2 regions of the Variovorax nivicola genome follow, and region 1 is predicted to be linked to the other one. Evidence: riboswitches for the same ligand, from Rfam matches in the RefSeq annotation. Region 1 holds a riboswitch; the other holds the start of a gene.

Region 1 (15,995 bases):
GTGTTTGCTGCCGCTGACGGAGCAAACGCGCGGCTTCCTCAGCGCCTCGTTGTTCGCAAAGCTGCCCAAGGGGGCTCACGTCGTCAATGTCGGACGCGGGGCGCACCTAGTGGACGCCGACCTTGTCGCCGCGCTGGAGTCCGGCCATATCGCAGGCGCCACGTTGGATGTTTTTTTGGAAGAACCGTTGCCGCGCGCGCATCCATTCTGGAACCACGAGCAGGTCCTGGTGACGCCTCATATGGCCACACGCGCAAGCGCCAGTGAGATAGCCCGGCAGACACTGCTCAATCTGGACAGTCTTCGCCGAGGTGAGGTGCCTGCCTTCGCCGTTGACCGCGACCGCGGGTATTAGCGAGCTGTCTACCGCGCATCAACAAGGCTGGGTTGATGCGCGGCGTGCGCACTAGTAGCGGTAGGCCTCGGGCTTGAATGGGCCGGTCTTGCTCACACCAATATAGGCGGCCTGCGCGTCGGAGAGCTCCGTCAACTGCGCACCGAGCTTTGCGAGATGCAGCTTCGCAACCTTCTCATCGAGGAGCTTGGACAGCACATACACCTTGCCCTTCTCATAGGCGTCCTGCTTGGTGAAAAGCTCGATCTGTCCCAGGGTCTGGTTCGCGAGGCTGGCGGACATGACGAAGCTGGGGTGGCCGGTCGCACAGCCCAGATTCACCAGGCGGCCCTTGGCAAGCAGGATGATCCGCTTTCCGTCGGGGAAGATCACATGATCCACCTGCGGCTTGATCTCGTCCCATTGGCAAGCCTCGAGCGACGCCACGTCGATCTCGTTGTCGAAGTGTCCGATGTTGCAGACGATCGCTTGGTCCTTCATGCGTTTCATGTGCTCGAAGGTGACGACGTCGCGGTTGCCGGTCGCGGTGACGAAGATGTCCGCCTGGCTTGCTGCCTCGTCCATGGTCACCACGCGATAGCCCTCCATGGCCGCTTGCAGCGCGTTGATAGGATCGATCTCCGTCACCCAGACCTGGGCGCTGAGGGCGCGCAGCGCCTGCGCGGAGCCCTTGCCGACGCCGCCAAAGCCGGCCACCACGGCGATCTTGCCCGCGATCATCACATCGGTCGCGCGCTTGATCGCGTCGACCAACGATTCCCGGCAGCCGTAGGTGTTGTCGAACTTGCTCTTGGTCACGGAGTCATTCACGGCAATGGCACGGATGACGAGTTCGCCCTTGGTGCTCATGTCATTGAGTCTGAAGACACCGGTGGTCGTTTCTTCCGTCACGCCGATGATGTGGCGCAGACGACGGCTGTACCAGGTCGGGTCCGCGGCCAGCCTCTTCTCGATGGCCGCGAAGAGGATGTGTTCTTCCGAACTTGCGGGCTTAGAGATCACGCTGCGATCCTTCTCGGCGCGGCTGCCAAGATGCATCAGCGTGGTGGCATCGCCACCGTCGTCGAGGATCAGGTTGGGACCTTCTTCAGGCTCGCCTCGAGGCCCTCTGAACTCGAAGATCCTGTGGGTGTAGTCCCAGTACTCCTCCATCGTTTCGCCCTTGAAGGCGAAGACAGGGGTTCCCTTCGAAGCCACGGCCGCCGCGGCGTGGTCCTGCGTCGAGAAGATGTTGCACGACGCCCAGCGCACGGTAGCGCCCAGCGCTTGCAGCGTCTCGATGAGAACGCCGGTCTGGATGGTCATGTGCAGGGACCCGGCGATGCGTGCGCCCTTCAGCGGCTGCTGCTCGAGGAACTCGCTTCTGATGGCCATTAGTCCCGGCATCTCCGTTTCCGCGATGCGCAGTTCCTTGTGACCCCAATCGGCCAACGCGATGTCCGCCACGACGTGATCGCCGGCTTGGCTCAATGTCAATCTTTCGCTCATCTCTTGCTCCTTGTGATGGGTTGTCGTCAGAGCGAGATGAACACCGAGGCTCACCGCACTCCGTCGGTGAGCGCAGTTAAGGATGCCGGTTCTTGGCAGTCTTCCGAGCCTGACAGATCGGAACTCGCGCAGTGGCGGGCGTGATCGTTGCAGCGCTCCTCGGTGAACAAAAATTCTAGTGTTCGACCGCTCTTGGTGTGTGTCAAAAATTAGTACGTGGATGCCGAAAATCTGTGATTGACCCGCACATGTGCGCTCCCTAGAGTCTCGGTTCTCGACATCGGTGCCGCATCTCACGCGGCGATCGATCGATGCCTCTCAAGCCCCGTAGGAGCCCCTCTTTGCATTACCTGTCCACGCTAATGAATCCCAAGTCCATCGCGGTGTTGGGAGCGTCGCCGCGACCTGAGGCGATGGGCAATACCGTGATCAAAAATCTCCTGCGCGTCGGGTATGCCGGGGCCATCTACCCCATTCATCCCAACGCCGAGTCAGTGCTGGGTTTGGCGTGCCATCGCGATCTGACCTTGTTGTCCGGATCGGTGGATTGCGTGGTGATTGCACTTGGCGCGGACAAGGCCCTTGATGCCCTCAAGAACGCGCATGCCGCCGGGGCGCGCAGTGCGGTGTTGTACGCCAGCGGGTTTGCCGAGACCGGAGAGCAGGGAGCCGCCCTGCAGGCGGAGATCAGCACGTTCTGCCGTGACAACGAAATCAATCTTTGCGGGCCCAACTGCCTGGGAATTTTCAGTGTCGAGAACGGGGTGGCGTTATACAGCGCTGCCGTGCCGGAGGGGCTGGAAGCCGGCGACATCGCGCTGATCTCCCATTCGGGTTCGGCATGCATCGCCCTGAGCAGCTTGAACCGCTTCAAGTTCAGCCATCTGGTTTCGTTGGGCAACGGGGCGGTGACCGATATTCCCGAGTACCTCGACTATGTGGCGCAAGACCCGCGCACCAAGGTCGCCGCGCTCTTCGTGGAGACGTTGCGCGATCCTTCGGCCTTCGCACGCGCCGCCGCACAAATGCGAAAGGCAGGCAAGCCGATCGTAGCGTTGAAGGTCGGCCGATCCGTGTCTGGTGCTGCCGCGAGCGCCGCGCACACCGGTGCGATCGCGAGCTCCGACACGGCGCTGCTGGCATTCTTCAGGCGCCACGGCGTCACGCTGGTCGAAGACTACGACGAGCTGGTCGAGACTGTCGCGCTGTTTTCCACGATCCGCTCGATGCCGAAGGGCGCGGGACTGGGTGTCCTCAACGTGAGCGGCGGCGAACTCTCGATGACTTGCGACATCGCCGAGCGCTGCGGGCTTGTTCTGCCGGCGTTGAGCGACTCGACCGTGGCGCACCTCAAGACCGTGCTCCCCGTGTTCGGCGCCCCGCGCAATCCGCTCGACGCAACGGGCGTCGGGGTGTTCGACACCAGGATGTACGGGGATTGCCTGGATGCGCTGTTGAACGATCCTTCTATCCATATCGTCGCCGTGTCGCAGGATTGCCCGGCGTCCATGGGAGAGGACCAGGCGGCGATCTACGAGAAGCTCGCGATCACCGTGGCTGAACGCAGCGCGCGGGCGCACAAGCCCGTCGTGTTCTTCAACAACCTGTCCGCCAGAATCCATCCTGCCGTGCTCGCTCCATTGAGCGAAGTGCCCACGCTGTGCGGAATGCGCAATGCGCTGCGTGCCATCAAGCATCTGGTGGACCATGCGGCGTTCATGGTCACCGAGGTCGTTCCCAAGACGCCGGGTGTCGACCGTCAACAGAAATGGGTCCGACGCTTCGAATCCGCGGAGCCGCTGACGGAACGGGAGAGCAAGTCGTTCCTGGAGGAGCACGGGATCCGTGTGACCGCTGAGCGCTTGGCATCGAGCGAGGAAGAGGCCGTTGCACACGCCGATGCCATCGGGTATCCCGTGGTGATGAAGATCGAATCCGCGGACCTGCCCCACAAGAGCGAGGTAGGTGGCGTCGTCGTCGATCTACCGGACGCAGCCGCCGTGAGAGCGGCCTATAGCCGGATTCTCGAGAGCGTCAGGCGCAAGGCGCCCGAGGCGCACGTCGCAGGGGTGCTGGTGCAGCAGATGGTTCGCGGTGGTATCGAAGCCATCCTGGGCGTCGTGACCCATCGGCCCTTTGCACCCGGTGTGGTGGTCGGTTCCGGCGGCGTACTCGTCGAGATTCTGCAGGACGCCACGTTCGAGCTCGCGCCGGTGGACTTGAAGACCGCTGCCGCGCTGATCGATCAGACGCGGCTGGGCAAGTTGTTGGGGGGCTATCGAGGCGGAGTCGCGGCGGATCGTGACGCCCTGGCGAAGACGCTTGAGCGGCTGTCCGACATCGCGGTGGTCTACGCGAATGAAATCGAAGCCATCGATCTGAATCCCGTTGCAGTCCTTGCCCAAGGCCAGGGTGCAGTGGTGCTGGACGCGTTGGTGATCCCGAAGGCTCGGTGATAGCCGCATCGAAGGTAGCTGCATTGAAAAACCAGGAGACAAGAAAAAATGAAATATGAGTGCATCGAACTAAGTATCGAGAACACGGTGGCGACGCTCGAGCTCGCAAGACCGGACAAGATGAACGCGCTGAACGATCAGATCCTGCTCGACATGCAGCACGCCCTGGACGTGCTCGAGAACGACACCGGCGTGCGCGTGTTGATCATCACGGGGCAGGGGCGGGCTTTCTGCGCGGGTTTCGATCTCGCGCCGCGCGCCAAGCCGTTCACGAGCGTGCAGGACTGGCGCGGCCACGTGAAGCTCGGGAACGACACCTGGTGGCGGATCTGGAAATCGCGCCTGCCGGTGATCGCAGCCGTGAATGGCTTTGCACTTGGCGGGGGATGCGATCTGTCCATGGTCTGCGACTACACGCTTGCGTCGGAGGGGGCGGTGTTCGGCGAGCCGGAGATCCAGTTCCAGTCCGCGCCGCCCTTCAACATCACGCCTTGGATCATGGGAATGAAAAGCGCCAAGGAGTTTCTGCTCTTCGGTGATCGGGTGTCGGCCGAGGGCGCCGTGCGTCTGGGGATTGCGAATCGCGTGGTTCCCGCCGATCAGCTTCGCTCCGAGGCAATGAACACCGCTCTGCGTCTCGCCAGGCTGCCTCCACCGGCGGTCGAGCTCAACAAGCTCGGACTCAATCGCTCCTATGAACTGCGCGGGTTCCAGCCAGCGATCGAATACGGAGCGGAGATCTTCACCCAGGTTCTCATGTCCGAGTCGGACGAAGCGAAGGAATTCTTCGAACGCATGGGCCGCGATGGCATGAAGGCTGCGTTCAAGTGGCGAGATGAGCGCTTCGCTTCACCTGGGCTCGTTTCCCAATCCGGCGACCACGGTCGCACCAACGCCGTTTGAGGAGACCCGATGATTCATGTTTCAGGCCTGAACAAGATGTATGCGACACGCGAGGGGAACCAGATCCACGCGCTGTCCGACGTCAATTTCTCGGTTGCCAACGGAGAGTTCATCACAGTGGTGGGCCCCAGCGGTTGCGGCAAATCGACGTTGCTGAAGATTCTCGCGGGCATCCTGCGCCGCACTTCCGGCTCGGTCGAGATCGACGGACGCCAGATCGAGGGGCCGAATCGCCAGATCGGCGTGGTGTTCCAGGCGCCGGTGCTCCTGCCGTGGCGCACCGTGTTCGAGAACATCCTGCTGCCGAGTCAGCTGCACGGCGCCATCACGGATGCGAACCGCGCGGATGCCAGGAAGTACCTCGCCATGGTCGGACTTGCCGGGTTCGAGGATAAGTACCCCAATGAACTGTCGGGCGGCATGCAGCAACGCGTGGGGATCGCCCGGGCACTGGCCCACGATCCAGCGCTTCTGCTCATGGACGAACCATTCGGTGCACTGGATGCCATGACGCGCGAAAACATGAACCTCGACCTGCTGCGTATTCGCGCCGCCAGCAAGAAGACCGTGTTGCTCGTGACGCACAGCATTCCCGAGGCGGTCTTCCTGGCGGACCGAGTCATCGTGATGTCACCGCGTCCGGGGCGGATCACCGAAATCCTCAACGTCAACCTGCCGGCAGAACGCAGGCTGGAGATGATCAACTCGGCGCCGTTCGGGGAGGTCGTCTCTCACATCCGCAAGTATTTCAGTTCACAAGGAGCGCTCGACGCATGACCGATACCACCACTCCCAAACAGGACGGTCCGGGGCTTCTTGGCAGCAAGCCCGAACGTCCGCTCTCTATCCTGCTTTTCATCGTCATCATCGGAGGGTGGGAGCTTGCAGTCAGGCTTCTTGAAGTCTCTTCGCTCGTGGTTCCCACGCCGACCGCAACGGTGATTTCCTTGTGGAACGGCCTTGCCGACAACACGTTCGTATGGCACACCGGCGTGACTTTGTACGAGACGTTGGTAGGTTTTTTTGCCGGCGCATTGTTCGGACTGGTTCTGGGAGCCTTGATCGGACAGTTCACTCTGGTGGAGCGAACGCTCTATCCGTACGTCGTGGCCTTCCAGACGATTCCCAAGGTGGCCATCGCCCCCTTGTTCGTGATCTGGTTCGGCTTCGGCGTCACGTCCAAGATCGTCATCACGGCAACGATCGTGTTCTTCCCGGTGCTGGCAAACACGATCGTCGGTCTGCGCTCCTCACCTCGGGAGCAGATCGATCTGATCACGGCCTTCACCGGTTCGCGTTGGCAGACGTTCAAGTACGTGAAGGTACCTAACGCCCTTCCGTACATCTTCGTTGGTCTCGACGTTGGCATCGTGCTGGCCGTGATCGGCGCCATTGTGGGCGAATTCGTGGGCTCGCAAGCCGGACTTGGCTATCTGATCCTGCAGCGCAACTTCTCGATGGACACCGCCGGGGTGTTCGCCATTCTCATCATCCTTTCGGTGATGGGAATCTTGCTCCACGGCGCCGTCGATCTCATCAAGCGCAAAGTGGTTTTCTGGGTCAACCATGAGGCCGAAAAAATCGTCGCTGCCTGAAGCCGGCGCGCGCTGACCCCCCGACGGGCTGCATCCCCTCTCTACACACAGGACCTCAATCAATGGAACAACTTCAAGAAAATGCTCACGCGTCGGTCGATGTCACCGTCACCGACGCTCATCTGGCGGCCGCTCTGTCTTCCGAGCCTGGCGAGTCCTTTCCGGAGGTCTTCTCGACGCCGTGGCTGCTCGCGCAACTCGAGCGCGCCGCGGCAAAGGTACTCCGGCCAATTCTTACGGAAGGGCAACTCTCTGTCGGCGCGAAGGTGGAGTTGGAGCATCTCGCGCCCACGCCAGTTGGTCAGAAGATCACCGCGCACGCGCGCTTCCTGGAGAAGAAGGGTCCTCTGTTTCTCTTCGAGGTGTGGGCCGAGGATGGTGCGGGAATCATCGGCAAGGGAACGCATGCGCGGGCCATCGCGCCGAAGATCGCCGTCGAAAAGCGGGCCTCGGGCCGCTTCGCGCAGGCCTGAGGGGGTGATTGATGAACACCGAGGACGCAGTCATGAGCACAAGGCAGCGCGATGCCGTTCCAAACGAACAGAGCGAACGAAGCGAACAGGAGGTGCGAGAAGACCTGGCTGCCGCCTACCGTCTCTTCGCGTTGTTTGGAATGGACGATGCCATCTACACGCATCTCTCGGTGCGTGTGCCTGGCCGGCATGATCATTTTTTGATCAATCCCTTCGGCCTGCTGTTCAGCGAGGTGACGGCGTCTGCGCTGGTCAAGATCGATCTGGATGGAAACAAGGTCGACGCCAGCGACAGCGAGGTCAATGCCGCAGGCTTCACGATCCACAGCGCGGTTCACGCGGCGCGGCACGATGCCGCTTGCGTGATGCACACCCACACGGTGGGCGGGATGGCAGTGGCGTCGCTGCGTGATGGACTTCAGACGACGAATCAGTGGGCCCTACAGTTCTATAACCGGGTGGCCTATCACGAGTTCGAAGGGCTGGCGCTTGATCTGGATGAGCGAGCGAGGTTGGTGGCAAGTCTCGGAGACAAGGCCAAGGCGCTGATCCTGCGCAATCACGGACTGTTGACGGTTGGGCGGTCCGTCGCGGAAGCATTCATCCTCATGTTCAATCTGGAACGCGCATGCCGGGTGCAACTCGCCATCCAATCTGCTGGTCAGGCAGTTCGGCCACTGTCGCCCGAAGTGTCCGAGAAGACCGCACTGCAGTTCGAGAAGGGCGGCGCGAACGCCTCCCAGGCTGATCCACACGCCCGGGAATGGAACGCTTTCAAGCGGCGACTGGAAGCTGCCGACGGTCTCGGCTATCAGGCCTGAGCGCTTCTGTGGACGTTGCCTCCGGACGCGTACCGGGGTGACGGTGGATCGGCGGCTCGCGCAGCGTTGCGATCTTCGGCAGACGGCACAAGGTTTGCTTGTGTCCTGTATAAGATTCGCAGGCTGCGGAAGACCGCGGCCATCGCCGGAGGTCTTTCCTTGATCAACAGCATTGGATTGCGGTATTTCGCAGGCGTCGCGCGGGTCGGGTCCATCCGGCGCGCGGCGGAGGAGCTGCACGTTGCAGCGTCTGCCATATCGCGCCAGATCCATCTGCTGGAAGAAGACTTGGGCAGCCTGCTCTTCGAGCGGCACCGTGGACAGAAGGTGATGAAACTCACCTCGGCAGGCGAGGTCGTGCTCGCCTACGCACGCAACGTGGAGAACGGGCTCGACCAAGTCAGAACGGACATCCGATCCATTCAGACGATGCAGCGCGGGACGGTGCGGCTGGGCATATCGGAGTCCTTCACGAGAGAATTCCTTCCGCAGTTTCTGCGGACGTTCCACACGCAGTACCCGGGCATCAATTTCGAGGTCGAGGTGGCCGGAGGCGCCAGGCTGATGGAGCAGTTGTCGAAGGACGAGCTCGACATCTCGCTGTCGTACATCAGCCCCGACACGTTCGACGTCACGGTCGTCGAGCAACGGTTCATCAAGCCATGCCTTCTGGTGTCCGGAAGCCATCCTTTTGCCAAGCGAGCCTTCGTGGACATCAGCGAGTGCGGCGATGAAGAGATGGCATTGCCGGATGAAACGCTGACCATCCGCGGCAGCTATGTAAGGATGTTTGCAAAGGCGAAGATCAAGCCGCGCGGTGTCATGGTGACGAACTCTTTCGAGTTGATGCGTGCGTCGGCCGCCACAGGTCTTTGCGTCGCAATCGTCAACAAATACTTCGGTGGTTCAACACCGCCACGTGGCCTGAAGTACGTGCCGCTGCGGGGTAAGGGCGTCGAGAAGTGGCCGCTTAACATCTGCGTTCACACGGACCGCAATCTCCCGGTCGCAGTTCGCATCTTTCTTGAGCATCTGCAAGAGGCCGTGCGGCGCGCCACTGCGGACGACTGATTCGACGCTTCTCCGAGCGCAGAACGGTGAGAGAGGCCATGGATTGCTTCGATCTTTTTTTCGCCTCTGATCGCGTCACTCGCATGTAGATTTCAGCGTGCCAGATATTCGAACGCACTGAGCTGAATTTCATGCTTTAGGTCTAAGTGCGAACGTGCTCCACTGCGCATCAAGTTGAACAAGGAGACTTCATGCCGCGCCATTCATCCGTTCGTCTCTGCCGGTGCTTGCTCCGTAAATGGGCATTCGCTGTGTTGGCCCTTTATCTCGTCACGGTGGGGCATACGGTTCAGGCACAGGACCGCCCGCTGAAGAAGGTCACCATTGCTGTAGGAAGCCAGGTTCTCAACATCAGCTATCCGTGGCTGATGATGCCGTTGGCGTTGGGCTATTGGAAACAGGAGGGCTATGACGTCAACGTCATCGGTGTCTCCGGATCCGCCCAGGCGCTGCAGCAACTTGCATCTGGTGGCATCGAGTTTGCGGAGCTGAATGCCACGAACCTGATCCAGGCGAACACGGATGGAAATGCGAAAGTTCGCGGCGTGATGGGGAACGGTGTCATCGACTGGGGTTTGGCGGTCATCGACGGTGGCGCGATCACCGACGTCAAGGACCTCAAGTCCAAGAAGATCGGCATCGTCAGTCTTGCAACGGGCGGGACGTTGCTCCTGAAGGGATTGCTCAGGAGCAACGGCCTCGATCCGGACACCGATATTCAGTTGATCGCAGTGGGAGCCGGCGCACCGGCGCTGGATGCACTGAAGAACAATCGCGTCCAGGCGTTGATGTTCTGGCAATCTGCGCTGACCGGCTTCGAGAACAGCGGGGCGAAGTTAAAGGTGTTCCGGTCGCCCCAATGGCGGGGCATGCCGGATTTCACGCTGACAGCCATGCAGAAGCTCGTTGAGTCGGACCCCAAGATGGTGGAAGCCATCGTGCGAGGTGCCGCCAAGGGGCAATTGTTTGCCGAAACCAACCCGGACTGCGCACGCAAGGTTCAGTGGAAGTCCTTCCCGGGAAGCAAGCCCAGCGGCGCGGACGAAGCCACATTGGCCAAATGGGACCTCGCGCTTCTCAAGGCGCAACTCGATACCTTGAAGGATGCCTTTCAAATGAACGGCGGCAAATTGATAGGCGCCATGGATCCAGCTGCGTATGGGCGATTCCAGGAATTCATGTTCAGTGAAAAACAGATCACCAAGCAGCTGCCGCGCCAAACGTTCATCGCGGCGAGTCCGATGCTGATCGAGAACGCCAATGGATTCGATCGGCAAGAGATCATCGCCGCGGCAACGGCATGCAAGGGGTGGTGAGCTCCGAAGTTCCGGAGCGTCGCCCAGGCCTACGGTGTTCAGCGTACTCGGGCTGACGCAGGTTCTGGGGCTGGTAAGTCGTCTGGATGAAACGCCATCCCGTAGGGCCAGTTCACGTCTTCCATACGAACTGGCTTGCCACGGGGTGTGGTGCCGATGCCCTGCTGTACAGCCTCGATGTCTTCCTCGCTGGGATATTCGCCTTCGAGCAAGTAGTCGAAGATGCGCCGCGCGATGGGCGCGGAGACCTGGCCACCTCCGCCGGCGTTCTCGACGATCACCGCGACCGCGACGCGCGGTGCACCGGCGGGAGCAAAGCCCATGTAGAGCCCGTGATCGCGTTCTTGTTCCTGCATCTTCGCGGCGTTGTAGCGGTGGCCTTGCTTGATCGTCACTGCCTGCGCCGTACCGGTCTTTCCCGCACTGACGTACTTTGCCCCCAGGAATGATTTTCTGGCGGTGCCCTGGACCGTCACGCCGATGAGGGCATCGCGCACGAGCGCGAGGTTCTCGGGGCGCAGCTTCAGATCGCGTGACGCCGGTGGTGCGATGGGATGGATCGCATGCGTGTCGGGATCCTCGAGGCCTGTCGCCATCCTCGGTGGATGGAGGAGGCCGTTGTTCGCCAACGCAGCCGTGGCGGTCGCAAGCTGCAGGATGGTGAAGTTGTTGTACCCCTGGCCGATTCCCAGGGAGATCGTTTCGCCGGGCTGCCATTTCTGCTGCGCCGCTGTGCGATAAGCCTTTCGCTTCCACGCCTGGTTGGGCAGCACACCACGCACTTCACCATCGAGATCGATTCCCGTCAGCTGTCCGAAGCCGAAGGGCGACATGAAATCGTGGATGGTCTCGACGCCCATCTCATTGGCCAACGTGTAGTAGTACACGTTGCTTGAATAGACCAGGCTGGTGAAGAGGTTCATCGGACCCAGACCACCCTCGTGGCTGCGGAATCGATGATTGCCGAAATCCCAGTAGCCGGGATCGTTGATGAGAACGCTCGGGGCGCGCTTCCCGAGTTCGAGTGAGGCCATGGCCATGAATGGCTTGTAGGTCGATCCGGGCGGATAGGTGCCGCGAGACGCGCGGTTGAGCAGCGGATGGTCGGTTGACTCGTTCAAGGTCTTCCACGTGTCTCGATCGACCCCGGTCACGAAGATGTTGGGATCGAAGGTCGGCGTGCTGGCAAAGGACAGCACATCGCCGTTGCGCGGGTCCAGGACCACTGCCGCGCCGCGGCGGTTCCCGAGCAGAAGCTCGATGAGCCGCTGCAATCGAAGGTCCAGCGCCAGTTGCACGCCCTGGCCTGCGCGGGCAGCTTGCACCGACAGGCTGCGCATGGCTTGACCGGACGCCGCAGTCTCCATCCTCTCGAACCCTGTGGTCCCGTGCAGTTGGGTTTCGTAGCGCTGTTCGATTCCCAGTTTGCCGATGTGGTCCGAGCCCAGGTAGTTCTGGCGCGTTGGCTCGGCATCCTCCAGTGCGCGGCGGTCCGTGTCGTTGATGCGGCCTATGTAGCCCAGCGCGTGGCTGGCAAGCTGTCCGAAGGGATAGGTCCGAAGACTTCTCGCGTTGATTTCCACTCCCGGAAAGCGGAAGCGCTGCGCGGAGACGATCGCGATCTCTTCCTCGCTGAGCATGGTGCGCAACGGGATGGGACTCAGCCCTTTCGATTCTGCCAGCAGCGTGCGAAAGCGACTGATGTCGCGTGCTTCGATTCGAACCACTCCGGCGAGATCGCTCAGCAGATGGTCAAGATCACCTTGAACCTTCGTTGGCGTGATCTCGAGCGAGAACACGGGCTTGTTTGCCGCCAGCACCACGCCTTGACGGTCGAAGATCAGGCCCCGCTCGGGCGGGATGGGAACGATGGCCGTGCTGTTGCGCTCGGCTTTGGCGCTGAGAGACGCGTGTTCCTGAATCTGCAGGTAGAACAGGCGCGCAATGATCAAGCCGAAGCAGATCAGAGTGAGCGCGCGCGCGACGGCGACGCGCCGCTGAAACCGGGCTGACTCGGTGCCCGGATCGGAAAAGCTGTGCATGGACATGCGATGCGCCCACCACGAGTGGGCGATGCAGGAAGTTCGGTGAGGTCGAACGCACTGCCGAGCAGTGCGCGGCGTTCAGAAGTGCGCGTTCTGTTTCACGTAGTCGTCGATGCGGGACAGATAGCGAGCCTTGTTGGCTTCGTCGATGAACGCAGCACGGAAACTGTTTTTCGCCAGCGTGATGATGTCGTCGCGGGTGAGGTCGAGGCTGCGCTGGACCTCGATCAGGTTCTCGTTGACGTAGCCGCCGAAGTAGGGCGGGTCGTCCGAATTGACGGTTGCGAACAAGCCCTTCTGGAGCATCTCCCGCAGCGGATGCTCTGCAAGCGAACTCACGCCTTTCAAACGGAGATTGGACAAGGGGCACACGGTCAGAGGGATGGCTCGTGCCCTCAGCAGCTCGACCAATGAAGGGTCGTCCAGGGCGGAGTTGCCATGATCGATCCGGTCGACATCCAACAGCTCAACTGCCTCGCGGACGTATGCAGCGGGTCCTTCTTCTCCGGCATGAATGGTGGTCTTGAACCCGCGGCGCTTGCACTCGGCAAAGAAGTTCACGAACTTCGAAGGCGGATTCCCCACTTCGGGGCCGCCCATGCCGATACCCGCTATGCGGTCTTGCCATGGCGTGATGCTGTCCAGGAGCGCAAGGGCATCTGCTTCCGTGCGGTGGCGATGGGCGCTGATGAGAAGACCGGAACTGACGTTGTCTTCCCGGCGTGCATCGTCCATCGCGCCAAGTACACCTGCCATCAGCGATTCGATCGTCACGCCGCGGTCGGTGAAGCTTTGCGGCCCGATGAACATCTCCGCATGCAGCACGTTGTCCGTGGCGCACCTGTGCAGATAGGCACGCGTGATGTCATAAAAATCTTGCTGCTGCACCAGCACCTTGCAGCCTTCGAAGTACAGGTTCAGGAAATCTTGCAGGCTCGAAAACTCATAGGCGCTGCGGAGCGCATCTGCGGTTTGCCAGCGCAGGCTGAGACCATTGCGTTTGGCAAGGCTGAGCATCATTTGTGGCTCGATGCTGCCCTCGAGATGCATGTGCAGCTCAGCCTTTGGCAGTTGACGAATAAATTGGGCGCGATCGGTCATGGGCAGGATTGGGTTGTTTCGGAGACGTTCGATCGGGTGCAAACGCATCGCTTCGTCCTTCAAAGGCTAACAGCGTGAAGGGGGGGTGTGGAATCAGAATTGCGTGAAGTCTGTTCGAAAAAATAGAACATCTCAGGCTTCGACAGCGTGCAGAAATTTCTACAGAACGACATTTCAACGACTCTAGCAACGTCATCGCGTCGTGGCGGATAGCTTGGGGTCGGGCCTGATCAGGAAAAACCGCAGCTACGCGCGACTGCCGATCGGTGAGCCGGACGGCACGCCGTCGCAGCGGGCGATGCGGCAGTCGGCAGTCCATCAACGCGTTCTGTCCGGAAACTGGACAAGCTTCTGGAGAACACACACGTGCGTTCAGAAACCAAGAATTTGTCCATCACCCGGACAGGATAGGTTTCCTCTCTCCGACAGGAGCGAAACAATCCGCATCACATCGCCCGATGCTGCGGACTCATGGCCAAGGTAGGGTTGGGCGATGCTCGTTTCGACACTACGCGACCGGGAACAATGCAATGAATTTGGAACTGAAGGGCAAGGTTGTCCTCATCACTGGCGGAAGCAAGGGCATCGGTCTTGCCACCGCGAAAGCCTTTTGCGAGGAGGGGGCCCGGGTGATCGTGTGCGGGCGTGGGCGCGACGCGCTCGACGCCGCAGCTGCTGCACTACGGGGCATTCAGGCCTCGACGGTGGATGTGGTCGTCGCGGACGTGACTGTTCCGCAGCAGATCGTCCTGCTGGCCGAACACGTGCGAAGGCAGTATGGCCAATTGGACGTGCTCATCAACAATGCCGGCTACGGCATGTACAAGCCTTTCGCCGAGGTGAGCATGGACGATCTGCAGAAGGGCATGGCCGTCAATTTCTTCGCCCCGTTTCTCGTCACCCAGACCCTGTTACCGCTGTTGCGAGCAGGTAGGTATCCCTGTGTCGTGAATATCGCCGGCCGCACCGGTACGCGAGGAAATTACCCGCCGGGCTCGTCCTGCACCGGGCCGGCGAAGGCTGCGGAAATCCGCTTCTCTATCGACCTTGCGGCGGAGCTGGCGGAGTTCGGCATCCGGGTCAACTGCGTGGTGGCGGGGGTGGTGATGATCGAAGACCGTCTCAAGACGTGGGAAAAAGGGGCGCAGCAGCGTGGCGCCACGTCAGAGGAGTTAAGCCACTTTGCCGAGCGCATGGCCTCCCAGGGTTGGGGCACTGCTGAGGAGGTGGCGGATGTCATCACCTTCCTCTCATCGCGCAGGTCCTCGTATGTCAACGGTGCTGCCCTCGCGGTCGATGGCGGCCCCCACACCAAGTCCTTCTTCGACGCCGTACACGATCACGTCCAGGAATTCCGTCTCGGCGCGAAAACCTAACCTCCTACCATTGAGACTTGCCATGATATTTGAGCTTCGTTCCTATGTCCTGCGTCCCGGAAGTGTCGCGAAGACACTTCGCCGCTTCCAGGAAGTGCTGCCGCACCGGTTAGCTTTCTCGACGATGGCGGGGCTATGGGCGACCCGTTCAGGAAACCTCGACCAGATCTTCCACCTCTGGCCCTACGCCTCCGTTCAGGAACGCATGGACGTTCGTGCTGCCGCTGCCGCCAGTGGCGTCTGGCCGCCGAAGATCCGAGACTTCATGGTGGAGGCCGACTCATGGATTGTGGTGCCCCATGCGTCGGCGCCCCCTATCGTCCCGCGGCAGGTGGGGAGTTGCTACGAGATCTGCATCGACCACTATGTTCCGGGTGGCATCGAGGAAATGCTGCCGGAGTGGCTGGAAAAGGTACAAACCCGAGCCGAACTTGCCTCGCTCGTGACCTATGGACGCACGGAGATCGGATCGCTCTACCAATGGGTGCATATCTGGGCCTATGAGAGCGTAGTCCAGCGGGAGCGTGTGATGGACGAGTTGGAGGCAACGGGCCAGTGGCCGCTGGTGGCCGGCAGGGACAAACTGCTAAAGCGACAGTCCACCCTGGTCAAACCGGTCGGCTTCTCGCCGCTGCGCTAGCCGGCCGGGAGGGCCGTGAGTTCCACCTGGGCCGGGTAGTCCACCGGCTAGGTGCCTTGTTCTGCAGCGCGTTCACACGCCGGCGGGCTAACACGTTGCCTATTCCACAGGGTGGACAAGTAGAGCTCGCGCATCGACTTGCCGACATTTCGAGTCGCCCGCTTGGTGAAAGCCGGGCCCTGCCTCTAATAGGCTCGACATCCGAAATTTTTCATGGTCTCACGTAGCGACAAGCTGAAGGGCCTTCGACGCGACAGAGCCGGCGAGCCGGTGATGGTCCGCCGGTTTGGTGATTCCTGGCGGATCTATCAGATCGTTGCAATCGGTGTCACCGGAGATGCCACTGCCCCGGGGA
Region 2 (15,995 bases), on a different contig from region 1:
GATTGCCCGAGGCCAGGATGGCCGCGAGCTGCCGCGCCACGCCGGCCGGGTTGAGTCCGCGCAGGAACACGAGCTGGGCCTTTTCGGCGTCGCGCGCCTCGTCGAGCGGAAAGTCGGACGGGCCGCGCAGCACGCGCCACACCTTGGCGTAGTGCGGCAGGTAGGCCTCGAAGGTGGTCGGCGAAGGCGTGAACAGCACGGCCATTGCCTCGGGCGTGGGTGGCGGCAGGCCCGGAGCGCCGGTGGTCGACATGATGCTGGTGAACGACAGCATGCGATGCGGATGGTGAACGCACAGCTCCTGCCCGATGGCGCCGCCCATCGAGGCGCCCACGATGTGGGCACGCGCGATGCCGAGCGCGTCGAGCAGCCCGACGCAGTCGGCCGCCATGTCGCGCAGGTTGTAGGGCGTTCGCAGCGGCCGGCCCGCCATCGCCTGCGCCATCAGCGCCTGGATGTCGGGCACGCCGAGGTGCGAGAGGTGCGTCGAATGGCCGATGTCGCGGTTGTCGAAGCGGATCACGCGGTGCCCGCCGGCTTCGGCGAGCCGGGCGCAGAACGCGTCGTCCCACGCGACCATCTGCGCGCCGAGGCCCATGACCAGCAGCAGCGGCGGCGCATTGGCGTCGCCGAAGCTGTCCCAGGCGAGCTCGATGCCATTGGCGCTGCTGCGCCGCTCGACGCGGGGCGGGACTGCGGTCATGGCTGCGGCGCCCGGCTTGTTACTTGCGCTGCAGCAGCTTCGTTACTTCGTCCACGTTGGCCTGGATGCGCTGGCGCACCACGTCGAAGGCGTCGGCCTGCGACTTGGCGGCGAGGTTGGCCAGCTCCTTGATGTCGTCGATGGCGCGCTGGAAAGACTGGCGGCCGAGTTCGTCGAGCTTGGCCAGGTTTTCCTTCGGGTCCTTGCCCGGCATCTCTTTGGCGGCGGTCTGCCATTCGGCAATCGCGCTCTTGATCATCTCGGTCTGCCGCTGCACGACGGTCTGCAGGCCCTGGTAGGACTTCTCGTTGGCCTGCATCAGCGCCGCCAGGTCCTTGCGGCCGCTCTCCAGCAGCTTGCCGGCGCCGCCGGTCAGGTTGAGGTTCTGCAGCTTGTCGGCCATGCCCTTCAGCGGATTGAGCATGTCCGCGGCGGTCGGCATCGCCTTCTTCGCGCTGGCGGTGCTGCTGCTGGCAGTGGTCTTCTTGGCGGCGGCTTTCTTGGCAGTGGCCATGGTGCGGAATCTCCTGTGACGGTGAACGGTTGGATGGCAGGGACCAGCCTGGCGGCAAAAGTCCCTCGCCACGATACGCCGCACAGATGCACCGGAGGTCGCCGCAGCGACAAAAATGCCTGCGGGATTTCCCTTGGGTGCCGGGCTTCTTCTTACATCGGCGGCGCGAAGCCGTTGCGGCCGGCCGTGACGCGCAGCGCCGTGGGCGTGCCGTTCTTTTCCTGCGCGTTGACCAGCACGTGGGCGCCGGGCACCAGCAGCGCGTCGGTGCCGGGACGGAAGGTGACCACGGGCACGTCGGGCGGCACGATGACGGTTTTCTCACCGCCCTTGTAGGTCAGCCGCAGCTGCTGGCCGCCGCGCACCGACTTCGGCGCCGCGGCCAGGTCGGCGACCGTGGCGTTGGTCATGGTGCTCTGGGGCAGCAGGTCCCATGGGCGATGGCCTTCGCCGGTGCCGCGCGCGGCTTCGGGGAACACCACCACTTCGAGCGCCTTCTGCGTGCCGTCGGCCTGCGGCATGGCGGCGGTACCGATGAAGCTGCCGCGCTTGATGTCGGACAGCTTGATGCGGTAGACCTCGGACACGGCCAGGTCGGCCGGGCGCGCGAGCGAGACGACTTCGCCGCCGCGGTCCTGCACGACGAGGGTGTTGGCATCGACGCGCACGATGGTGCCGCGGATGCGTACGGTGTCGGAGCTTTGCGCCGATGCGGCGGTTGGCAGCACGGCGGCGGTCAGGCAAAGGGCGGTGGCGGCGAGCAGGGCTCTGGATGGAAAAATTGGCATGGGATGTGGTGGCTGATGGAGGGCCGGCCAATGTACGTCGCGGCGGCAAATCGTGCAGGCCGCCGACTTAGGCCTGAATGAGCAAGAAAAAAGGCCGCACACCGCGCGATGCGGTGTGCGGCCTTTTTACGAAGAGCCTGGAGCGTCAGTCGATCAGGTCGATTTCAAGCGCGCCGGCCGTGGCCGGGTTGCGCGAGCCGACCATCGCGAAGAGCTTGCTGCTCTGGCTCGCGAAGTGGAACGCGGTGCCGCCGAACGTTGCGGCGCGCATGTTGAGCGGACCGATCGTGCCCATGGAGCCCAGCGTTGCATTGAGCGTGGCCGTTGTGCCATCGGGGAGCGCCTGCATACGTGCATAGCTGGAAGCGTCGATGGCCGTGCTTCCCCAGCTGCCGTTGGCGGCGCCGCCGCGCGCGGCGATGGTGGGCCAGGTCGCGCGCTCCGGCAGGCCGATGCGGAACTGCGAGATCGTGGGCGTCGAGGAATTGACGCCAGCCCCGAGGTAGACGTTCTCGCCGCCGATGCGCGCGATCCCGAAGTTGCCGTTGTCCGACGGATTGGTCACGCTCACGATGTGCCAGGTGTCGACGGTCGGGCCGGCCGACACGGTGTAGGTCCGCAGGGAGGCCGCCGGGCAGTTGTCGATGCGGTAGATCGTGTTGTCGTTGCACAGGTAGAGCGTGGCGCCGCCGTTGGCGATCTGGATCTGCGTGATCGACGAATCGCCGGTGGTGGCCGTCAGGTTGACGCCCAGCCGGTTGTAGGTGCCGTCCAGCGCAGCCTGCGTCTTCACCAGCGCACGCGATGCCACGAAAGGCCGCACGCCATAGCTCACCGGCGTGACCTGCGCGACCGCGAACGGGAACGATCCGACCACCGTGTCCGTCGCGAGGCGGAAGCGCGCCGTGTTCACCGGGCTCGTGATGCGGCTGCTGTCGAAGACGAAGCTGCCGGCCTCCGCCGTGTCTTCGGCGAAGCTGCCCGAGGCGACGGTGCCGGTCTCGTCGGTCATCTCGTAGCGCTTGCTGTCCAGGTTCAGCGCCAGCGTCTGCCGCGTGCCATTGGTGGCGTAGACCTTGTAGCGGCCGTTGCGCGCATCGGGCGCGGTGCCGGTGTCGATCAGGTTGATCTGGATGTAGCCCTGCGTGCTCGGGTTGCGCGAGCCGACCAGCACCGAAAGCGCGCCGCCCTGCATCGCGAAGTACTTGCTCGCGCCGCTCGGGTTGACGCCACGGATGCCCTGGGGCTGGTTCGTGTAGGCGGTGCTGTCCACCGGCATCGTCAGGCTGCCGTAGGTGCCGTCCGTGCTGGTGGCCGTGCGTACCGAGTTCGTGGTGTCGATCAGGTTGCTGCCCCAGCTGCCCGTGGTCGATGCGCCGACGCCGCGGGTGGCGGGCCAGCTCGACGACTCGGGCAGGCCGATGCGCAGGAACTGCACCGCCGGCGTGGTGCTGACGCCTCCGGCAAGGTAGACGTTCTGGCCGCCGATGCGCGCAACGCGGAAGTTGGCGACGTCAGCGGAGTTGGCCACGTTTGTGCCGACCCAGATGTCGTCGGTGCCGGCCGCGACCGCGTACGTGCGCTTCGACGAAGCGGGACAGAGGTCGATCTTGTAGACGATCGCGTCGTTGCAGATCTCCAGCACGGTGCCGCTGCCCGACAGGCGCATCGACAGGATCGTCGAGTCCTGCACGCTGCCGGGGCTGCGCGTGACGCTGAAGCGGTTGTAGGTGCCGTCCAGCAGCGCCGCGGTGGCCACGAAGTCGCGCGCGGCCACGAAGGGCTGCGCGGCATACGTGGCGGGGCTCGAGTACGCGGTCTGGAACGGGAAGGCACCGACGATGGCGTCCGTCGTCACCCGGAAGCGCGACGTATTGGCCGCGGTCGTGATGCGGCTGCTGGCAAAGACGTAGGTGCCGGGTTCGGTGAAGTCTTCGCTGAAAGTGCCGGACTCGGCCAGGCCAAGGTTGTCCGTCATCGTGTAGCTGCCGGCGTCGAAATCGACCGCCAGCTGCTGTTGCGTGCCATTGGCCGCGTAGACGCGATAGCTGCCGTTGCGCGCGTCCACGCCCAGTGTCTTGCCGGCCGCGACCTCCGGCTTGCTGCTGCCGCCCGACGACAGCGAAAGGCCGCCGGAGCCGCCGCCTCCTCCCCCGCAAGCCGCCAGCAAGGCGACCATGCACCAACTCGCGAGATTCCTCGTTATCCTCATTTTTGTGCCCTTTTGTTTTCAGATAGGCTCGACAACAGGCCGGTTGGCTGCTGAACCAAACCCGCAGAAATCGTAACCAGAGGTCAATGTCACGTTGAGGGTGACAAATGTCAGCCAAGCCCCGAGCATTGGCGCAGGCTGTCGCCCCGTCTACAATCCGCCGTTCCGAGGAGCGTTGCAGCGCCGTCAGGCGTGAGGCTCGGACCACACATCGCAACCACGCTCACCCGCTGTTCTTGCGGTGAGTCCGTTCCCCGTACGCAGCGGCATCTTTCAAACCAGTTTTGTTGGAGTTCCCATGAGCGCTGTTCTCAAGCCCACCCCCGTTTCGACCGCCGACCAGGCGATCGCCGACTTGTCCCTCGCCGCCTGGGGCCGCAAGGAAATCAAGATCGCGGAAACCGAGATGCCCGGCCTGATGGCCATCCGCGAAGAGTTCTCGAAGGGCCAGGCGCTAAAAGGCGCGCGCATCACCGGCTCGCTGCACATGACCATTCAAACGGCCGTGCTGATCGAGACGCTGCAAGCCCTGGGCGCGACCGTGCGCTGGGCCTCGTGCAACATCTTCTCGACGCAGGACCACGCCGCAGCCGCCATCGCCGCCGCCGGCACGCCGGTGTTTGCCATCAAGGGCGAGTCGCTGAAGGACTACTGGGACTACACCCACGCCATTTTCGACTTCGGCCCCAAGGACTCGAAGGGCGAAGGCCCGAACATGATCCTGGACGATGGCGGCGACGCCACGCTGCTGATGCACCTGGGCCAGCGCGCCGAAAAGGACCTGGGCGTGCTCGCCAATCCGGGCAGCGAGGAAGAGCGCATTCTCTTCGCCGCCATCAAGGCCAAGCTGGCCGTCGATTCGACCTGGTACACCCGCAAGTCGGCCGAGATCATCGGCGTGACGGAAGAAACGACCACCGGCGTGCATCGCCTGAACGAGATGAGCGCCAAGGGCACGCTGCTGTTCCGCGCCATCAACGTGAACGACTCGGTCACCAAGAGCAAGTTCGACAACCTGTACGGCTGCCGCGAATCGCTGGTAGACGGCATCAAGCGCGCCACCGACGTGATGATCGCCGGCAAGGTGGCCTGCGTGGCCGGCTACGGCGACGTGGGCAAGGGCTCGGCACAGGCACTGCGCGCACTGTCGGCGCAAGTGTGGGTGACCGAGATCGACCCGATCAACGCCCTGCAGGCCGCGATGGAAGGCTACAAGGTCGTGACGATGGAATATGCCGCCGACAAGGCCGACATCTTCGTGACGACCACCGGCAACAAGGACGTCATCACGCACGACACGATGGCCAAGATGAAGGACCAGGCCATCGTCTGCAACATCGGCCACTTCGACAACGAGATCGACGTTGCTTCGATCGAGAAGTACGAATGGGAAGAGATCAAGCCGCAGGTCGACCACATCACCTTCCCGGACGGCAAGAAGATCATCCTGCTGGCCAAGGGCCGCCTCGTGAACCTGGGCTGCGGCACGGGCCACCCGAGCTTCGTGATGTCGTCTTCGTTCGCGAACCAGACCATCGCCCAGATCGAGCTGTTCACCAAGCCCGACGCCTACCAAGCCGGCAAGGTCTACGTGCTGCCCAAGCACCTCGACGAGAAGGTCGCGCGCCTGCACCTGAAGAAGGTCGGCGCCATGCTCACCGAGCTGACCGACGCGCAGGCCGCCTACATCGGCGTGAGCAAGAACGGTCCGTACAAGCCGGACACGTACCGCTACTGATCGACAACGGATGCGCGCTGATCAACTGTTGGTGGAGCGCGGCCTGGCCGCGTCGCGTTCGCAGGCCGTGCGGCTCATTGCCGGCGGCTTGCGCTGGCGCGACGCGGGCACGAGCGACGCGTGGCGCTCAGTCGTCAAGAACAAAGACGACGTGCCCGAATCGGCCGAGCTCGATCTGGTCGATGCGGCCGAGGCGCGCTACGTGTCGCGCGGCGGACTGAAGCTCGAAGGCGCGCTGGCCGAGAGCGGCATCGATCCCTCCGGCAAGCTGTGCCTCGACGTGGGCCAGTCGACCGGCGGGTTTACCGATTGCCTGCTGCAGCGCGGTGCTGCGAAGGTGGTTGGCGTCGATGTCGGCCACGGGCAGTTGCATGCGCGGCTGCGCGAGGACGAACGCGTGGTCGCCATCGAGGGCGTCAATGCGCGTGCGCTGTCGCCCGATGATCTGGAAGAAGAAGGCGAGTCGCGCTTCGACCTGATCGTTGGCGACCTGTCGTTCATTTCGCTCACGCTGGTGCTGCCGGCGGTGGTCGAATTCCTGGCCGACGACGGGCGCCTGCTGATGCTGGTCAAGCCGCAGTTCGAACTGCAGCCGGGCCAGGTCGGCAAGGGCGGCATCGTGCGCGACGAGTCGATGTATGCGGTGGTCGAGAAGCGCCTGCACGACGCCTGCGAGGCGCTCGGCCTTCGGGTGCTGCAGTGGTTCGACAGCCCGATCGCCGGAGGCGACGGCAACCGCGAGTTTTTCATTCATGCCGTTCGTGCCGTCCAGGACGCGAACGACGGTTCCTAAGGAGACGCAGGTGCGCCTTCCGCTGAGTTTCGAATTCTTTCCGACCAAGACGCCTGAAGGCGCGGTCAAGCTGCGCGCTGTGCGCCAGCAGCTGTATGTGCGCAAGCCGCAGTTCTGCTCGGTCACGTATGGCGCGGGCGGCTCCACGCACCAGGGCACCTTCGGTGCGGTGCAGGAGATCCTGTCCGAAGGCGTGGACGCCGCGAGTCACTTCTCGTGCATCGGCGCCACGCGCGCCACGGTGCGCGAGCAGCTCGCCGAGCTGAAGGCCATGGGCGTCAAGCGCCTGGTGGCCCTGCGCGGCGACCTGCCGAGCGGCTACGGCATCGGTGGCGAGTTTCTGTATGCAAGCGACCTCGTCGCCTTCATCCGCGAAGAGACCGGCCGCGACTTTCACATCGAGGTGGCCTGCTACCCCGAGATCCATCCGCAGGCCCGTTCGCCCGAAGCTGATCTGCAGGCCTTTGCCGCGAAGGTGAAGGCGGGTGCCGACTCGGCGATCACGCAGTACTTCTTCAGCCCCGAGGCCTATTTTCGCTTCGTCGACGACGTGCGCAGGCTGGGGCTCGACACGCCGGTCGTGCCGGGCATCATGCCGATCACGAGCTCGACGCAGCTCATGCGCTTCTCTGACGCCTGCGGCGCCGAGATTCCGCGCTGGATCCGCCTGCGTCTGCAAAGCTTCGGCGACGACACGGCGTCGATCAAGGCCTTCGGCCTCGACGTGGTGACCGACCTGTGCGCGCGCCTGCGCGACGGTGGCGCCCCGGCGCTGCACTTCTACACGATGAACCAGTCGGCGGCCACGCTGGCTGTACTGGAGCGCCTCGATTGAGAGGGCGCGCAGGGCTTCGTGCAGTCCTGGTCGCCGCGACCTGCGTGCTCGTCGGTTGCGCCATGCCGCCGGCCACGGACGCCGAAGGCGGGGCGGCGAAGCTGCTGCCCTTGCCCCGCGCCATTGCGGTGCCGCCGGGCGCGGCGCCGCGTTCGAGCGTGCCGTCGGTGCGCTATGACCTCGCGGTGTCCGGCGCGGGCGAACAGACGCCGGACGACGGCGTGCCCGGCGACGACGGGCCGCGCGAAATCTTCGAGCGCGGCGGCGCCTCCTGGTACGGCATCCAGTTTCATCAGCGCAAGACCGCCAGCGGCGAGCGTTTCGACATGACCGCCCTGACGGCGGCCCACAAGACCCTGCCTTTCAACACGCGCGTGTGCGTGCGCAGCCTCGTCAACGGCAGCGAGGTGTTGGTGCGCATCAACGATCGCGGACCTTATGCGGCGGGCCGTGTGATCGACCTGAGCCGTGCGGCGGCCGACCGCATCGGCCTGACGGGCCTGGGCATCAAGCAGGTGGCGCTGTCGATCGTCGACCGTGAAGGGATGCGTTGCGGCGGTTTGCCGGTGGAGGCTGGCGATGCGTCGGCGCCAGTGGCGGCTGCGGCCGTGCAGCAGCGAGCCAAGTCGCCGGTGCTCGCGCGGCGCAAGGTGGTCGTGCCGCCCCGTCGCCGTAAATAAGAAACGAAAAGGCGGGGCTCAGCCGCCCGAATCGAGCGAGAAAGCGGCGTGCCGGTCTTGCGCCAGGCGCTCCACCAACTGCGGCAGCGCTTCCGCCAGCAGCGGCTTCAGCGTGTACGGCGGATTGATCAGGAACATGCCGCTGGCCGGCAGCCCCGGCCGGTGCGTTTCGCCCGATGCGTCTGTCGTGATCTTGCTGGACTTGACCGTCAGCGTGGCGTGCAGCCACGACTTGCCGGCCTTGGTCGCCATCGTCTTGAGTCGGCGCGGCAGGTCGTGCGCCTCGGGGCGCGGAATGATCGGATACCAGATCGCGTAGGTGCCGGTGGCAAAGCGCTTGAGCGCCTCGGCCGCGAAATCGAGCACGCGGCCGTAGTCGGTCTTCATCTCGTAGCTGGGGTCCATCAGCACCAGCGCGCGGCGCGACGGCGGCGGCAGGAACTTGGTGGCGCTGCCGAAGCCGTCTTCGCGCAGCACCGCGATCTGGCGGCCGGCTTCGAGCTGGGCAATGTTGGCGTCCAGCGTGCGGGCGTCGGTTGGGTGCAGTTCGAACAGCTTGAGCTTGTCGTGGTCGCGCAGCAGGTGCTGCACGATGAACGGCGAACCGGGGTAGACGCGGGCGCCGCCCTTGGGGTTGAAGTCGTGGATCACGCTCAGGTAGCGGACGATAGCGTCGGCCAGTGGGGCTTCGGCTTCGGGCGCTACCTTTTTGCTAGCAGACTTCGCTATGGGGGCGGGTGTTGTGGGCTCTTTCTTGTCTGAAAGAAGGCGCAGGATGCCGTCGGCCGCTTCGCCGCTGGTGCCGGCATAGTCGCCGTCGAGCCGATACAGGCCGGCGCCGGCATGGGTGTCGACGACCGTGAGGGCTGCCTCTTTTTCAAGCAGATGGTCGAGCGTGGCAATCAGCACCGTGTGCTTGAGCACGTCGGCGTGGTTGCCGGCATGGAAGGCGTGGCGGTAACTGAACATAGGGGGAGGATGGTAACGGTGTTGGGCCGCACATATGCGAATTTGCCAGCACAGGGCCATTCTTTATATAATCGCGGGCTTCGCAGCGTTTTTGTGGCCCCGCGGCGAAGACTACCTTCCCACCTAAGAGATTCCCGTCAGAGGAACGCCGACCGTGGAAAAGGGCCCGCCAAACCCTCTTTTCAAGAGAAAACTCATGACCAAAACGTTCAGCGCCAAGCCCGCTGACGTGACGCACGAGTGGTTTGTGATTGACGCGACCGACAAGGTCCTCGGACGAGTAGCCAGCGAAGTTGCTCTCCGTTTGCGCGGCAAACACAAGGCCATTTACACGCCTCACGTCGATACCGGTGACTTCATCGTCATCATCAACGCCGCGCAACTGCGCGTCACCGGCGCCAAGTCGATCGACAAGGTGTACTACCGTCACTCGGGCTACCCGGGCGGTATCACGGCGACGAACTTCCGCGACATGCAATCCAAGCACCCGGGCCGCGCCCTGGAAAAGGCTGTCAAGGGCATGCTGCCCAAGGGCCCGCTCGGTTACGCGATGATCAAGAAACTCAAGGTGTACGGTGGCGCTGAGCACCCGCATACCGCCCAACAGCCCAAAGTGCTGGAACTGTAAGGAGCCTTGAGAATGATTGGTGAATGGAACAATGGCACCGGCCGTCGCAAATCGAGCGTCGCCCGCGTGTTTCTGAAAAAAGGCACCGGCAAGATCACGGTCAACGGCAAGGACATCCAAGAGTTCTTCGGCCGCGAAACCTCGATCATGATTGCCAAGCAGCCCCTCGCGCTGACCAACAACCTCGAAGCTTTCGACGTGATGGTGAACGTGAACGGTGGCGGCGAATCGGGTCAAGCCGGCGCCACGCGCCACGGCATCACCCGTGCGCTGATCGACTACGACGCGTCGCTCAAGCCCGTCCTGAGCCAAGCCGGCTTCGTGACGCGCGATGCACGTGAAGTCGAACGTAAGAAGGTCGGTCTGCACTCCGCCCGTCGTCGCAAGCAGTTCAGCAAGCGCTGATCCACTGTTCGCTGCGAACAAGAGAAGCCGCCTTCGGGCGGCTTTTTCATTGGAAGCCCTCTTGGTGGAAGGGCCTCCAACCCCACTTGCATTGGGGTGCACGCCACACCCAGCCTGCCGAGAATGCGGCATTGCAGTAGCATTCGTTCCATTGGCCGCATGTCCGGCCCCCAAGGAGTTATCCCCCCATGAGCGCCGTTGCCGAAAACATCCAGACCCAGATGCCCGAGCCGATCGTCTTCACCGACAGCGCGGCCGCCAAGGTGGCCGACCTGATCGCCGAGGAAGGCAATCCCGACCTGAAGCTGCGCGTGTTCGTGCAGGGTGGCGGCTGCTCCGGCTTCCAGTACGGTTTCACCTTCGATGAAATCACCAACGAAGACGACACCACCATGACCAAGAACGGTGTGTCGCTGCTGATCGACGCCATGAGCTACCAGTACCTGGTCGGCGCCGAGATCGACTACAAGGAAGACCTGCAAGGCGCCCAGTTCGTGATCAAGAACCCGAACGCCACCAGTACCTGCGGCTGCGGATCGAGCTTCTCGGCCTGATGCCCGGATGCTGCTGACCCAGCTTCCCCAATAAGCCGCCTCCGGGCGGCTTTTTCGTTCCTGTTTCTCTTTCGCTGCCTATGAACTCCGAGGCTGAAGCCGTCGCCGTCAATCCCGTCCGCAAGAGCCTGCTGTGGCTCGTCGCCGTCGGCTTCTTCATGCAGACGCTCGATGCCACCATCATCAACACCGCGTTGCCGGCGATGGCCGCGAGCCTCGGCGAGAGCCCGCTGCGCATGCAGTCGGTGGTGGTGGCTTACGCGCTCACCATGGCGATGCTGATTCCCGCCTCGGGCTGGATTGCCGACCGCTTCGGCACGCGGCGCATCTTCTTCTCGGCCATCGTGCTGTTTGCCGCCGGATCGGTGCTGTGCGCGCTCTCGCACGGGCTGGGCCAGCTGGTGGCTGCGCGGGTGGTGCAGGGCCTGGGCGGTGCGCTGCTGCTGCCCGTGGGGCGCCTTGCGCTGCTGCGCACGGTGCCGCGTGGGGAGTTCCTGCAGGCGATGAGCTTTGTCGCCATTCCGGGCCTCATAGGGCCCTTGCTGGGCCCCACGCTGGGCGGCTGGCTGGTGCAGTACGCCTCGTGGCACTGGATCTTCCTGATCAACGTGCCCGTGGGGCTGCTGGGCTGCATCGCCACGCTCAAGTACATGCCCGACCTGCGCGGCGTGGTGCAGAAACGCTTCGACAGCGTGGGCTACGCGATGCTGGCCTTCGGCATGGTGGCGATTTCGCTCTCGCTCGACGGCGTGGGCCTGCGCCAGGGCGGCGTGATGGTCGTGCTGATCTTCGGCTTCGCGAGCATCGTCGCCTATTGGCTGCGCGCTTCGCGCACGCCCGAGCCTCTGTTCGCGCCGTCGCTGTTTCATGTGCCGACGCTCAGCATTGGCCTGATCGGCAATCTGTTCTCGCGGTTGGGCAGTAGTTGCATGCCTTTCCTGGTGCCGCTGCTGCTGCAGGTGTCCATGGGCTATACGCCGGTGCGTGCCGGGCTGATGATGCTGCCGATCGCGCTGGCCGGTATGGCCATGAAGCGCTTCGCCACGCCGCTGATCACGCGCCACGGCTACCGCAGGGTGCTGGTGGTCAACACCATGCTCGTGGGCTGCACCATGGCCAGCTTCGGGCTGACGGCGCCGGGCCAGCCGATGGCGCTGCATGTGCTGCAGCTGCTGGCTTTCGGCGCGGTCAATTCGCTGCAGTTCACCGCAATGAACACGATCACGCTGAAGGACCTGGACGGCAGCATGGCCAGCAGCGGCAACAGCCTGTTGTCGATGGTGCAGATGCTGGCAATGAGCCTGGGCGTGGCCGCTGCGGGTGCCGTGCTGGCGGGCTACAACGGCATCTTCGGCACCGAGACGCCTGCGCACACGCTGGATGCCTTTCAGGCCACTTTTGCGAGTATGGGGCTGATCACAGTGGCTTCAGCGATGATCTTCTGGCATCTGCCTTCAGAAGTGCGGGCGCCGCACCCCGCGCAGCCGGAGGTTTCCGGCCAGGGCTGATGGGGCCAATCAGGCGGGATAGATCGCGCCGAGCACCCGTGCCCCGCGCGCGCCAGTCACGCTGGCCAGATTGCCGGCCTCGCGTCGGACGGTGGCGCGGGCAAGCCATGCAAACGCCGCCGCCTCGACTTGCTGGGGCGGCAGGCCGTGATCGGTCGAAGCCGCCACGGTTATGCCGGGCAGCAGGGCGCGCAGGCGGTCGAGCAGGTGGTCGTTCAGGGCGCCGCCACCGCAGACGATCAGCAGTTTGCTATCTTTTCCATAGCTCTTCACGTCCGTCGCACAGACCTGCGCGGTCAATTCGGCCAGTGTCGCTTGCACATCGGCAGGTGCCATCGCCGTGGTGCCGAGCTGCGCTGCGAGCCAGGTCGCGTTGAACAGGTCGCGCCCGGTGCTCTTCGGCGGCGTCTTGGCGAAGTACGGGTCCGCCAGCAGTTGCGCGAGCAGGCCGGGCAGCACCTGCCCGCTGGCCGCCCATTGGCCGCCACGGTCGAAGGGTTGGCCCTGGTAGGTCTGGCACCAGTGATCCATCAGCGCATTGCCAGGGCCGCAGTCGAAGCCGAGCACGGTGGCGCCGCCAGTCGTATTCGTGGCCGGCAGTAGGCTCAGGTTGGAAATGCCGCCAATGTTCAGCACCGCGACCGTCTCGCCGGCCCGAGCGAACAGCGCGCGATGAAAGGCCGGCACCAGCGGCGCACCCTGGCCGCCGGCCGCAAGGTCGCGGCTGCGGAAATCGCCAACCACGTCGATGCCGGTCAGCTCAGCCAGCAGCGAGGGGTTGTTGACTTGCAGGGTGTAGCCGGTCTCGTCGAACTCGAGCGGCCGGTGGCGCACGGTCTGGCCGTGCGCGCCGATGGCGGTGACTGCCTTGGCATTGGTGCCGCTGTCCGCCAGCAACAGGGCGACGACACCGGCATACGCACGCGCCAGCCCGTTGCCGGCCAGTGCCGCACGATGCAGTTCGTTGTCGCCGGGAGTGTTCAGCGCGAGCAGTTCGCCGCGCAAAGCCACGGGAAACTGCGCCGTGGCGTAGGCCTGCACCGCGATGCGGCCACCGGAAAAGTCGGCGAGCACGCCGTCGACGCCATCGAGCGAGGTGCCCGACATCAGGCCGATGAAAAGTTCGGCGGCCATCTTTGGATCAAGGCTGGAGAAGCCGGCCGCGCGACGGAATCAGTCGGCGCTGGCTTGGATGACCGAGAAAGCAGCCGCCAGCTCGGTGCGCGCGCCCACGGCAACGCGTTCGAAGGCCGGGCGCATGGCGGCGGTGATCGGCGCGCCGCCCTCCTGTGCGATGGAGGCCGGGTCTTGATAGACGCCGCCCACGCGGAATTCGAAGTGCAGGTGCGGGCCGGTAGCCCAGCCGGTGGAGCCCACCGCGCCGACCGTCTGGCCCTGGCTCACTGCCTGGCCTGCCTTGACGTCGATACGGCTCAGGTGCGCGTACGCCGTTTGCTGGTTGTTGCGGTGATTGATGATGACGATGTTGCCGTAGCCGTTCTGCGTGCCCGCGAAATCGACCGTGCCGTCGCCGACCGAACGCACCGAGGTGCCCGTGGGCGCTGCGTAGTCGATGCCGTTGTGCTGGCGCCAGCTGTTCAGGATCGGGTGCATGCGCATCGCGAAACCGCTGGACACGCGCGAGAACTCGACCGGCGTCGCCAGGTAGGCCTTGCGCAGGCTGTCGCCGTTCGGGCGGTAGTAACTGCCCTTCTGGCCGGCGCCCGGGGGCTGGAACCAGACAGCCTGGTGAATCTTGCCGTTGTTCTCGAATTCGGCCGACAGCACACGGCCGCTGCGCAACGCCTGCCCGTCGGCTTCGAAGGTTTCGTACACCACAGCGAAGCGGTCGCCCTTGCGCAGCGCGCGCACGTCGACGTCGCCCGCGAAGATGTCGGCCAGCTGGCTCGCCACCGCGTCGGGAATGCGCGAGTCGTCGGTGGCGGCGAACAGCGAGGTGCGGATGGTGCCGCTTGCCAGGCGCGTGCCCGGCGTGAGCATGTCGCGCTCGGTCACGCCGGCAAAGCCGGTGGGCGTGCGTTCGATGACGAAGCGCTTGAAGCCGCCGTCGCCGTCGGGAATCCAGCGGGCGCTGAGCTTCTTGAGTTGGTTTTCTTGCGTGGCCTCGGCCGTCACGGTGCGGCCGGCGCGCGAGAACAGCGCATTGCGGGCTTCCACGCTGCCGCGCACGAAGGCGGTGGCGGCTGGGTCGGAGATGCCCAGGCGCTTCATAAGGGCCTCGGCCGTGTCGCTCGAACGGGTGACGTCGGTGCGGAACAGGGTGAAGCTGAAGTTTTCGAGCGATTCGCTCTGGTCGGCGAACGAGACGGGCGCCGTGGCTTCGAGGATCTGGTGGACCGGGAGGTCGGATGCGTCAGGACCGAGCGATGCCACCGCGAGGGTGCCGGCGCTCAGCAGCGCGGCAGCAATGACCGCGGTGATCTGCTTGGGGTACGTCCGGAATGTATAGGCCACGCGAGAAGCAAGTAGCTCCTCGGCGGCAAGAATGCCGTTGATCAAACTGTGAATTCCAGCTCAGGTTCTGCAAATCCGTGCTGCAAGGCCCAGTAACGTTCAGGGCGGCAGCAGACGGTGCGGAAAAAAGCGCCGCTTAGAATTCGGCGCTTGAAAAGTCGGGCTGAGTATAGCTTCGGCACCCCAAAAGTCAGCTAAAAAAGCCCGTAAAGGCCGAATCTGTTACATCCATGAGCCTCTCAAATAGTGTAGGACGCGCGCTAGAAATATCCCTCCGCGGCGCTGACGAGCTGCTGCCGCAGGACGAGTGGGTGCGCAAGCTCCAGCGCTCCGAAGCCACCGGGACCCCCCTGCGCATCAAATTCGGCCTTGACCCGACGGCGCCGGATATTCATCTGGGTCACACGGTGGTTTTCAACAAGATGCGCCAGTTGCAAGACCTGGGCCACACGGTGATCCCGCTGATCGGCGACTTCACCACCACCATTGGCGACCCTTCCGGGCGCAACAGCACCCGGCCGCCGCTGACCCGCGAGCAGATCGAGGCCAATGCGGCGACCTACTTCGACCAGTTGCGCCTGGTGCTGAACGTCGATATCGCCGAAGTCCGCTACAACTCCGAGTGGAGCGACCCTTTGGGCGCCCGCGGCATGATCCAGCTCGCCGCCAAGTACACGGTGGCCCGGATGATGGAGCGCGACGACTTCAACAAGCGGTTTAAGTCCGGCCAGTCGATCTCGGTGCACGAATTCCTCTACCCGCTGATGCAGGGTTACGACTCGGTCGCGCTCAAGAGCGACCTGGAGCTGGGCGGCACCGACCAGAAGTTCAACCTGCTCGTCGGTCGCCATCTCCAGCAGGAATACGGCCAGGAACCGCAGTGCATACTCACTATGCCGCTGCTGGAGGGGCTCGACGGCGTCGAAAAGATGTCGAAAAGCAAGAACAACTACATCGGCATCAGCGAAGACGCCAACACCATGTTCGCCAAGGTGCTGTCGATTTCCGATGACCTGATGTGGCGCTGGTACACGCTGCTGAGCTTCCAGTCGCTCGAGCAGATTGCGGCGCTGAAGGCCGAGATCGAGGGCGGTCGCAACCCGAAAGACGCCAAGGTCGCGCTGGCCAAGGAAATCACCACGCGCTTCCACAGCGCGGCGGCGGCGGATGCGGCCGAGCAGGACTTCATCAAC

The links. Region 1 has a riboswitch for S-adenosylhomocysteine ahead of ahcY (adenosylhomocysteinase). Riboswitches for the same ligand answer to the same signal wherever they lie in the genome.
Region 2: linked by a shared signal. The riboswitch ahead of ahcY (adenosylhomocysteinase) and the one ahead of ahcY (adenosylhomocysteinase) in region 1 are both predicted to bind S-adenosylhomocysteine.

Annotation. Positions count from the first base shown of each region.
Region 1 is NZ_JBPJZK010000001.1:1,749,691-1,765,685, reverse strand. Features, by position in the region: gene ACSFBF_RS08410 (2-hydroxyacid dehydrogenase) at 1-355, shown strand, start outside; gene ahcY (adenosylhomocysteinase) at 407-1,843, opposite strand; S-adenosyl-L-homocysteine riboswitch at 1,905-2,010, opposite strand; gene ACSFBF_RS08400 (acetate--CoA ligase family protein) at 2,185-4,299, shown strand; gene ACSFBF_RS08395 (enoyl-CoA hydratase/isomerase family protein) at 4,387-5,202, shown strand; gene ACSFBF_RS08390 (ABC transporter ATP-binding protein) at 5,212-5,979, shown strand; gene ACSFBF_RS08385 (ABC transporter permease) at 5,976-6,797, shown strand; gene ACSFBF_RS08380 (thioesterase family protein) at 6,860-7,270, shown strand; gene ACSFBF_RS08375 (class II aldolase/adducin family protein) at 7,303-8,091, shown strand; gene ACSFBF_RS08370 (LysR family transcriptional regulator) at 8,251-9,162, shown strand; gene ACSFBF_RS08365 (ABC transporter substrate-binding protein) at 9,354-10,478, shown strand; gene mrdA (penicillin-binding protein 2) at 10,517-12,526, opposite strand; gene ACSFBF_RS08355 (adenosine deaminase) at 12,602-13,624, opposite strand; gene ACSFBF_RS08350 (SDR family NAD(P)-dependent oxidoreductase) at 14,155-15,000, shown strand; gene ACSFBF_RS08345 (NIPSNAP family protein) at 15,023-15,640, shown strand; gene ACSFBF_RS08340 (cyclase family protein) at 15,949-15,995, opposite strand, start outside.
Region 2 is NZ_JBPJZK010000002.1:3,157-19,151, forward strand. Features, by position in the region: gene ACSFBF_RS08550 (alpha/beta fold hydrolase) at 1-703, opposite strand, end outside; gene phaP (TIGR01841 family phasin) at 723-1,217, opposite strand; gene ACSFBF_RS08560 (single stranded DNA-binding domain-containing protein) at 1,370-2,005, opposite strand; gene ACSFBF_RS08565 (hypothetical protein) at 2,151-4,184, opposite strand; S-adenosyl-L-homocysteine riboswitch at 4,379-4,449, shown strand; gene ahcY (adenosylhomocysteinase) at 4,516-5,955, shown strand; gene ACSFBF_RS08575 (TlyA family RNA methyltransferase) at 5,966-6,748, shown strand; gene metF (methylenetetrahydrofolate reductase [NAD(P)H]) at 6,759-7,583, shown strand; gene ACSFBF_RS08585 (septal ring lytic transglycosylase RlpA family protein) at 7,646-8,263, shown strand; gene ACSFBF_RS08590 (23S rRNA (adenine(2030)-N(6))-methyltransferase RlmJ) at 8,282-9,232, opposite strand; gene rplM (50S ribosomal protein L13) at 9,429-9,860, shown strand; gene rpsI (30S ribosomal protein S9) at 9,873-10,265, shown strand; gene erpA (iron-sulfur cluster insertion protein ErpA) at 10,454-10,819, shown strand; gene mdtD (multidrug transporter subunit MdtD) at 10,900-12,327, shown strand; gene ACSFBF_RS08615 (anhydro-N-acetylmuramic acid kinase) at 12,337-13,461, opposite strand; gene ACSFBF_RS08620 (peptidoglycan DD-metalloendopeptidase family protein) at 13,501-14,847, opposite strand; gene tyrS (tyrosine--tRNA ligase) at 15,033-15,995, shown strand, end outside.